2 regions of the Enterococcus sp. LJL99 genome follow, and region 1 is predicted to be linked to the other one. Evidence: riboswitches for the same ligand, from Rfam matches in the RefSeq annotation. Region 1 holds a riboswitch; the other holds the start of a gene.
The links. Region 1 has a riboswitch for magnesium ahead of traF (conjugal transfer protein TraF). Riboswitches for the same ligand answer to the same signal wherever they lie in the genome.

Region 1 (5,081 bases):
GTAACGATTTTATATAAAATTCTTTAAAATCAAAACAATAGGAAATTAGACGTTTCTTTAGTGAAGAATTATTACTATGTTCAGCAGCCTCTTTAAATAATTTTCTAAATGAATCTTGTTTTTTATCAGCATATTCAAAAAACTCCTCAGGTGTAATATCAGTTTTTTGAAGAAAGTCCATTAATTCAGAAAATCGCAATTCTTGTTTATTAGATTCTATTTTTGAATAAACAGACGAAGTGCTATAATCTAAGATTTCTTTTTGTTTTAATCCTCTACTTTTTCTAAAAAAATAAAGAGTTTCTCCAATATCCAAAAAAATCACTTCCTTTTTTTCAATAATTGTATCATAATATATAGTGAAAGGTAAAAATAAACGTTGAAAGGATTGAAATAGATGATAGGAATTACTTCATTTTTAGCATCTGTATTTGCATGGATTTGTCCATAAATTAATACAGAAAATAACAAATAGCCCAATGCCAATTATTTAATTTTCACAATCTTATTGGAAAAGAAAGTGAATACTATCAGTGTTTGGCTAGCTAAACAAATTAAAAAGTATAACAAGTAACCCACGTATCGTTTGGCACGTGGGCTACTTGTTATAATGTGACGTAAAAGATGGCTCTATAATTATTTGGTACAAAAGTGATTAGTTCTGAGAACCGATTAGGTAGTGTTTCAATTATTGTTGCTCAATAAAAAATTATTTTTCCTCACCCATTATAAGGCATTTTCTTGGCATAGCCTTCCTTAACCTCTTGTCTTGCTCGAGCAATCGCCAAATCATGTTCAGCTACATCTTTTGTGATGGTAGAACCTGCGGCAATCACCGTATTTGCGCCGATTTTAACCGGTGCAACCAAATTAGAAGACGAGCCAATAAACGCATGATCCCCAACTGTTGTCCGATGTTTTTGTTTACCATCATAATTTACAAAAACTACGCCACAGCCAACATTGATATCTTTCCCTAATTCCGCATCACCTACATAAGTTAAGTGACCAACTTTGGTATCTTCGTCGATTGTCGCATTTTTGACTTCGACAAAATTTCCGATATGCACCCGTTCGCCAATATCAGCTGCTGGGCGCAAGTGAGCAAACGGGCCAACATCTGCATCTTTACGAACAATACTTTGCTCGATGACAGATTGAGTAATCTTTACATTTTCTTCAATTGTGCTATCAACGATTTCTGAATTTGCTCCGATAAAACAATTATCACCAATCACAGTTTTTCCTTTTATAACTACGCCAGCTTCAATAAAGGTATCTGAACCGATTACTACGCCTTCATCAATATAAGTTGCCTCTGGATCGACAAACGTCACACCATTCATCATATGCATTTTATTTAAGCGACGATGCATAATCTTGTTTGCTTCAGCTAACGCTACACGATCATTGATTCCCATTGCTTCATCAAAATCTGCCATTTGATATGCAGCAACTGTTTTTCCTTCTTTTTTAAGAATTTCGATAATATCTGTTAAATAGTATTCACCTTGGGCATTGTTCGTATCGATTTTAGCCAAAGCAGAGAAGAGTGCTTCATTATCAAAACAAAACGTTCCTGTATTTATTTCTTGGACTAGAGCTTCTTGTTGCGATGCATCTTTTTGCTCCACGATTTTTTCAACGATACCCACATGGTCACGAATAATTCGACCATATCCTGTAGGATTTTCCGCATGAGCAGTTAAAATCGTCGCACTTGCATTTTTCCCTTGGTGGTAATCAAATAGATTCGTTAGCGTTTCATTCGTTAAAAGCGGTGTGTCTCCTGTAATAACTAGAGTCGTTCCTTTTTTACCCTCTAAAAGGTCTTGTGCCTGCATTACTGCGTGTCCTGTTCCTAATTGTTCTGCTTGTAAAGCATAGCTACTTCTATCTCCTAAATGACTTTTAATCGCTTCAGCACCATGCCCTACGATCGTAACAACTTCACTTGGGTTTGTTTTTTCAACTTGATCTATGATATGTTCAACCATTGGTTTGCCTGCTACAAGATGAAGAACTTTGTATAGTTTTGATTTCATCCGTGTCCCTTTACCGGCTGCTAAAATAATGACATATTTATTTTCCAACTTTTCCACTCCTAAAAATTTATCGATTTATGAGTTATCTGTTCTTTATGCTACAATTTAGTTTAGCTTACTAGCTATCGTTTTTCAACTGAACCAATTACTTTTTTCTATAGACCAATTGATAATTCGTTAAAATTGCATTATTCTCTAGGAAATTTTATAGTAGAGCTATTGTTGAAACAGTTAGCTTAGCCACTATGCAAAATTACTTCCATTTCTCATTTTATTGTTTCCACTTTACAGTCGAACAAACCTAGACCATTTTTTTCTAAATAAAATAAAGAGATTCATTTTTCAGAAAGGATATCACTCATGAAAACAATATTACAGCCTTACCAATATAATTTTATTAAAAATCAAGCGCAGATCTTATTTCAAGCGCATTTATCAGTTAATGACAAAAACACGATAAAAACCATCCAAGCGTTAGCTCTTGAAAAAATCAAACAAGAATTAGTTGAATATCCTGAAGAAACACAAGAACTATTGACTTCTTTTTTGACTGCTACAACATCAAAAAATAGCTTAGATAATTATTTAGAGGGACTAAAAGAAAGAGTTTTTCCATTTGATCCTCCATCCAAGCAACAATTAGTGAAGTTATTTAAGAAAACGAAAAAATTAAAAATTCCTGATTGGGATTCACTCGATTTACGTGATTATACTTTTTATAGTTGGAACGATAGCGGTAAACAACAAAAATTTATTTTGGCAAAAATAGAAGGGCAATTTATTGGGATTCAAGGTTCGATTGCCCCCACTACTCAAAAAGGGATTTGTCCTATTTGCCATGAAACCGCCGAAGTTACTTTATTTATGTCAAAAGTAAAAGAATCTAGAGACGGACTTTATACTAAACGAGGGAATTATATTTGTTACGACAGCGAAAAATGTAATAACAATATCAAGCAACGAGAAACATTAGATGCGTTTGTTGAAAATGTCAAGTATAGTAAATCGATCACTCAATGAAATAGTACGATAACTTTGTTGTAAGTGAGACAACAATAAAAATACTTTTGTTTTATTTCTTAAAATCAAACAAACGGTGATGCAAAAGTAGCTCCTTCAAAAATAAACTGAAGTTACACAATGAATAACCAGGTTACCAATAATTCAAAGAAAACCAAGTAGAAATCATTATCGAAAGGAAATCTTTCGTGTTTCTTGTCACTTTAGGAAATTCATTCTTATTGCGATAAATCACGAAGAGCTTAGAGATTTGATAATTCGTCGTACCTACTCGTTTCTCGCAGCTAACCTTTTCTGTTACAATCTCAAAAAAGGTTGCTTAACAGAATTTTTTTATAGAATTCACAGGAAATAATAGTCGACATATAAGAAAGTTAGTGATACATTGTATATATAAAATATAATGTTAGGTGAGGCTCCTATACAAACATAGGCTACTGCCCAAAAATGTCGAGAGACGCCAATGGGTAGAACAGGAACTGTCGGATTAAGGCTTTTCTTAAGGTAGCTAAACACTAGTAATTAGTGTTTTACGTTGTATAGTGCTAAAGCTCTACGTTGCTTATTGTACGTTAATAACAACAGTGTTTGAGTACACCTATTTAGGTATGCTTACACACTGTTTTTTGTTTTAAAATTAATTTTCTTGATTTGATATAACTATTCTCTAGTATTCTTATACATTAAAAACTAAGTAGGTGAAATAAATGAAAAAAGTTATTAAACTAGCAATCGGGTTAATTATTGTGATTTTACTATTTATGTATTTTTCCTCTAGAATAAAATATGACTATTATGTAAAAAAGTTTGAAACTGTTCCAGAGAATGAATATATTAATCTTAAAAATAAAGATGGATTGTTTATTTTTGGAAGAAAAAGTTGCTCAGATTGCAGAAAGTGGATACCTATTATTTATAAAGAAAATGATAATTCTAGATACAGTGTTTACTATATAGATACAGAAGATACAGAAGATACAGAAGATATAGAAAAGAATCAAAAGTTAAAAAAATTAATTGCTGAATATCAGCTAAAAGTTGTTCCCACAATAGTAAAAATCAAACAAAATCATTCAACGCTTTGGACTTATGAAAATGGAATAGATTTAAAACAATTTTTATCTGAGTAAAATCTTATAAGCATGGAGGAATCGATATGTTAAAAAAAGAAAAAGTTTCACTGGACGCGAAAAAGATTGAACGAGATTTAAATCGAACCAGTATTTTTGTAATACTTTTCGAGTTCCTAATTAATCTAATATTACTTCCATAATTTAATAGGTTAATAAGATAATATTTATAAAGAAGAAAGGAGTTCATATTTATGAACAAAAAAATTTTAGTAAGTTTTAGCTGGAGGTTTATTTTTAGCAACTAGTAACACAAATTTAGATGTAAACAATGGGTTAGAGACTAGAGGAATGTTTGGAGGAAGAGTTCGCCAAGCTCAAATTCAGCAATGTCTCATTTATAACAAATGCCAATCGCCTTATGGACAATTATGGGATATCATTCGTAAATAAAGATAAAAGAGGTTGGAACAAACAGCCACTACATTTCAATCTTATTAACTATTAAATAAATCGTGGGTGAGACAAAAGTAAAGACCACTTTTGTTTTATCTCTCAAAACCAAACAAACGGTGGTGCAAAAGTAGCTCTTTCGGAAATACGCCGAAATTCACCAAAAATTTGAAGAGCAATTTTCGGAAATTCCTTCTTATTTCTCAGAGCTAACCACTTTTGTCCCAACCTCTTTATAAATTGGGATTTGATTATAATAAACAATATTTTTTTAACTATTACTATTATTCATCAAAATAATTCCCAGGGACTACATTGATTGTTTTCGTACTTGTATCGACATCCTTCACATAAAGTAGTGAAGTATAATCGTCAATTGCTCGATTGCCATTAAATTTAGATTCCGCAAAAACGGTAATTCCAACAAGTTCAGCTTCAAATTCTTCAATTAAGCTCTTCATCCCGTTGACTGTGCCGCCGCCCTTCATAAAGT
Region 2 (5,081 bases), on a different contig from region 1:
TGATTATGGATAGTGAACGAAACTTTCCTTTAAATTATTTAGAAGCACTTAAAAGTGAACGAGGAGGTTATACAACTCCGCAAGAACGATCACTAGTAAAATATTTAGTCAGTAAATCTGGTTTACCGAACAGTGTAATTAATGTATTGATTAATTATGTTTTCAATATCCAAAAACAGCCAACGTTAAAAGCAGATTATGTGAATCGAATTGCGAATGAGTGGGCTCAAAGCGAGATTTTTTCACCTGAAAAAGCAATTACTCATGTTAGAGAATTAGCTCGAAAAGGAAAAGAAAAGCAGCAAAATCGAAATAATTATGGGACAAATAGACGACCAATCAGACAAGAAACCCTACCAGACTGGGTGGAAAATCCAACTGCAGAAAAGAAACTGTCAGAAGAACGACAAGCACAATTAAGAAAAGAATTAAATGAACTTTTGAAGGAAGAAGGTGAGTAACATGGAAGATGTTGGAAAAGAAATGTCTAAAATTATTCAAAAAAGAGATATGAATGAACGGTATAATGAACTGGTCGAAGTTGTTTTGAAAGATCCTGATGTCCAATTATTTATTAAGGAAAATAGAACACGTTTGACAGATGAAGATATTCAAAAAAGTTATTCTAAATTGTACGAATATGTGCAAGAAAAAAAGAAATTTCAATTAAATGATCCGACAATGATTGCACCTGGATATGAACCCAGATTGGCTTTAAACTTTCATTATATTGATGTGACCTATGTACCAACAAAAGCATTGATCGCTAAACAAAAAGAAGAAGAAATTCGCCAACGAGTGCGTGCGATGGATATACCGAAAGATGTTCGCGAAGCTCGTTTGAATAATTTTGATTTGAGTTCTGATGGTAGGGAAGAAGCGTTAGCTGAGGCGATGAAATTTATTAAAGCCTATTCAGCGAATACAAAAGAATTTCATAAGGGACTTTATCTTCAAGGAACTTTTGGGGTAGGAAAATCATTTTTATTAGGTGCGATAGCTAACAGCTTGGCAGAACGAGGGTATGTGACGACAATCGTCCATTTTCCAACATTTACCGTGGAAATGAAGCAAGCAATCGGAAAAGACATGGTTGGTGAAAAACTAGATGCAGTAAAAAAATCACCGATTTTGATGATTGATGATCTTGGAGCTGAATCTATGACTTCTTGGATTCGAGACGATGTTTTAAGTGTTATTTTGCAGTATCGTATGCAAGAACAGTTACCTACGTTCTTTTCTTCCAATTTAAATTTAAAAGAGTTAGAAAAACATTTAGCGGTAACTCAAAGAGGGGAACAAGAGCCACTTAAAGCAAGAAGGATTATGGAACGTATCCGTTATTTATCAAAAGAAATTATGATGAGTGGAAATGATCGTCGAAATGGTCCAACGATCTGAAAATGTTTAGTAAGAGATTAAATGAACGAACAGATCGTTGAACTAAGAGAAGGAATTGATTGAAGTAGTGCTATATATTTCGTCTCAATTCCTTTTTAAGTCGGATGAAAAAGAAAAATTAAATTAATTTTTAAAGATAAATTAACCTATTATTAAGAATCTTCGTGTATTGTTATTTTATATTGAGTTAGAAAAGTAGTGTAAGATGTTGTTAGAAGGTAAATAATGAAACAGAAGATATTTTTACTTTGGCTAGAGAGCATCTGGAAATGATTGTGCCATTTGTTTGGTTTTGGGAGTTAACAAAGTATTTTTCCTATGATTGATTTTCAGACATGTCCTAAAAAAAGTAACTATTGGAGGATACCTTAATGAAAAAAGTACCAATGGCTTTAGCATTAGCAGCAACGATTATTTTAATAGGAGCATGTGGTGTGAACGATAAGAAAAGTAAAGACTCGGAATCTAGTCAGTCAGAAATAACACTTGAATCTAGTACAAGTACAGAGGATACAAAGGCCAAAGTAAACGAAGGTGAAACATCGATTTTTACTGGCGTCTTAACAGCGGATGCAGAGCTAAACGATGGAGAAGATAAAACAATTCGTATAGTTTTAAATGATATTGAAGCAGTAGAAGATCCAGATGAGATGGAAAAAACAATGAAAAATGACGGTGTTGTATTAAATATATCAGAGGATCAATTAGCGAGTGGCTTAACTGAAAAAGAGTTGAAAAAAGGAGATAAAGTCCAATTTTCATTAAACGGCATGCCTGTTATGACAATGTCTCTTCCACCGCAAATTCCTGGAATGTCGATTAAATCAGTAGAAAAAATCGATTAATAAACACGTAAATGTAATTTGTTTTTCAGACGATTTTTCATTTTTTTGAAAAAAATTTCTTTTGTTACAAAAAAGAGTTGCAGGAACGTCATTTTGATGGTATAGTGACTCATGTAAGAAAATTAAATAGATTTGTTAGGTGAGGCTCCTATACAAACATAGGCTACTGCCCAAAAATGTCGAGAGACGCCAATGGGTAGAACAGGGATTGTCGATTACAAGGCTTTTCATAAGGTAGCTAAAAGTTCTGCTTTTTACGTTGTATAGTGCCAAAACTCAACGAATAGATCATTTGAGCTTTTTTGGTGTGCGTATATCGTAGATTATGACCTTTCGCTGAGTATTTGGCGAAAGGTTTTTTGTATGTTCTAAGCAAACTTTGAGGAGAATCGGACAAATGCGAAAATTGAACTAAAAATATTGTTTTATTTCTTGCATTGTATGACTCAGGAAAATATGAAGCAACTCATTAGAAAGATTTATTGCTATTTTCTTAATTTTAGTGCAAGAAGGGATTTGATGTAGGTGAATTTTTATTTTTAGTTAATGTAATGGCAAGTATTTTTGCGGGAATCATCATCGGGATGGAAAGGCAATGGCGCAAAAAATTAGCTGGTATGAGAACAATGACATTAGTAACACTTGGAGCATGTTTATTCGTACTTTTATCGACGTTTATTCAATCCGACAGCAGTCCTTCAAGGATTGCCGCTCAAGTTGTTAGTGGTATCGGTTTTCTGGCTGGTGGCGTTATTCTTCGAGATGGCTTTAGTGTGACAGGAATCAACACAGCGGCTACCTTATGGTGTTCAGCAGCTATTGGCAGTTTGATTGGTGCCAATTTCATCGTGGAAGGATTAGTTTGTGCAGTGATTATCACGTTAGTGAATGTCTTATTAAGAACTCTTTCCTTTAAATTAGATGAGATTTCGCAAAATAAGGCTGATGGTGAAGTAAGTGACGCAACTTATTTTCTATCTGTAATCACAAGCAACAGTAATGAAGTCCTCTTGAGAACGGAAATTATTCAGTTATTAGATTGTTATTATCTGAGTTTTCATCGCTTTTCATGTACTGATTTAGCTGGCAACAAAGTTAGACTCTTTGTGGAAATCGAAGGATCAAGAAATGGACATTTAGCTGTTAACAAAGTAATTACGCAATTATCGCAATTATCCGAAGTGTTAGAAGTAAATCAAATGGCAAACTAAAACAGAACGGAGGAATCAAAATGGTAAAACATTGATGGTAAAAATCGTAAAATGGAACAGTGAAGAATATTGGGCAGGTATTGCTTTAAGAAATAAATTACTAAAAGCAACTGCTGGGAAAGAAATGATTCAAACAATTCCGATTGAAGAAAAAAACGATATTCATGTTGTTGCATTGGATGAAGATCAAGTAATTGGCACCTTAATTATTTCAAAAGTAGATCAACAAAGCGCTCAAATCAAGCAGGTTGCAGTAAATGATGCATACCAAGGTGAAGGTGTGGGTAAAAAAATGTTGATATTTGCTGAAGAAGTTGTACGAATCACACGTTTTAAAAAAGTATTTTTATTAGGTCGTAGTCAAGCATGGGGATTTTATGTACGTGCTGGTTATCAAGAATTTGGTCAAGCGTATTATGATGGGAAGGTTCTATTGAAAGGTTTTGAAAAAGAACTGACACAAAATACACGCGTGAAAACACGAACGATTATCCATGTATAAAACGTAGTTAAAGGGGATGGAAACAAATGGATGACAGTAGTCAGAAGAAAAAGGGCTTATCAAAAAGAATGAATTTAGCAAAAAAGGATCAAACTATTATTATGTATTTGTTTCTAAATATGGGATAGTACTGCTCGTTTAACTAAACAAATTCTTTTCATAAGCCCATCAAATGATAGATGAAGTTTATAGGTCATCATTATTCGGATGTCAAATACTGTACTCTATTAATTATTTTTTAGGGAAAAGATTTATGGAAAGAAGGCGAAACAAATGGAAAAAAAAGTTTACATGAAACAAGAAGAAGGTAAAACTTACGAGTTTTTTGCAAGAAACTCTGTCGATAATATTTTTAAAACATTTAAAACATCACATAAAGGGTTAAGTAATCAACAAGCAGAACTTTCAAAAGAGCAGTTTGGTGAAAATGTCATTTCAAAAGGGAAGAAAACACCTTGGATCGTTGAAGTTTTGAGAGCGTACATTACACCATTTACAATTGTACTAATTACTTTAGCAATTATATCTTTTATTACGGATTATGTTATTGCTGCTCCAGAAGATCGTGATTTGATTGGTGTAATTATTATTTTAGTGATGGTTTTCACAAGCGGAACAATGACTTTGATTCAATCTGTTCGCTCAAGTCAAGCGGCGGAAAAATTGCATAACATGGTAAAAGTTACTGCCACAGTTGTTCGTAGAGGAGCTGACGTCGAAATCCCAATAGAAGAAATTGCATGTGGTGATATCATTAAATTATCAGCAGGAGATATGATTCCAGCTGATACACGACTTGTAAAAACAAAAGATTTGTTTGTATCTCAAGCGGCGATGACAGGTGAAAGTTATCCTGTTGAGAAAAAAGCAGATTATGAAGTGGGTACCCATAATGCAGAAACGGATTATGAAAATATTGTTTTTATGGGAAGTAACGTTGTCAGCGGAAGTGCTGTCGGTGTAGTTGTTTCTGTAGGAGATGACACATTATTTGGACACATTGCTCATGATGTTTCTGATAAGAGTCCTCAAACAAGTTTTGAAGTTGGGATTAGTAAAACATCTTGGTTATTGATTCGTTTTATGTTAGTTATGGCACCAACAGTATTTTTGATTAATGGT

Region 2: it holds a riboswitch for magnesium, as region 1 does, so the genes downstream of both, ACYSNW_RS17815 (MgtC/SapB family protein) here and traF (conjugal transfer protein TraF) in region 1, are expected to answer to the same signal.

What each region holds. Positions count from the first base shown of each region.
Region 1 covers NZ_JBTXLT010000005.1:141,461-146,541, reverse strand. Annotated here, with positions in the region: gene ACYSNW_RS09450 (helix-turn-helix domain-containing protein) at 1-316, opposite strand, end outside; gene glmU (bifunctional UDP-N-acetylglucosamine diphosphorylase/glucosamine-1-phosphate N-acetyltransferase GlmU) at 720-2,093, opposite strand; gene ACYSNW_RS09440 (FusB/FusC family EF-G-binding protein) at 2,406-3,065, shown strand; M-box (ykoK) riboswitch at 3,461-3,636, shown strand; gene traF (conjugal transfer protein TraF) at 3,773-4,195, shown strand; gene purR (pur operon repressor) at 4,873-5,081, opposite strand, start outside.
Region 2 covers NZ_JBTXLT010000021.1:21,515-26,595, forward strand. Annotated here, with positions in the region: gene ACYSNW_RS17800 (replication initiation and membrane attachment family protein) at 1-461, shown strand, start outside; gene dnaI (primosomal protein DnaI) at 463-1,401, shown strand; gene ACYSNW_RS17810 (hypothetical protein) at 1,773-2,246, shown strand; M-box (ykoK) riboswitch at 2,371-2,541, shown strand; gene ACYSNW_RS17815 (MgtC/SapB family protein) at 2,798-3,457, shown strand; gene ACYSNW_RS17820 (GNAT family N-acetyltransferase) at 3,492-3,959, shown strand; gene mgtA (magnesium-translocating P-type ATPase) at 4,233-5,081, shown strand, end outside.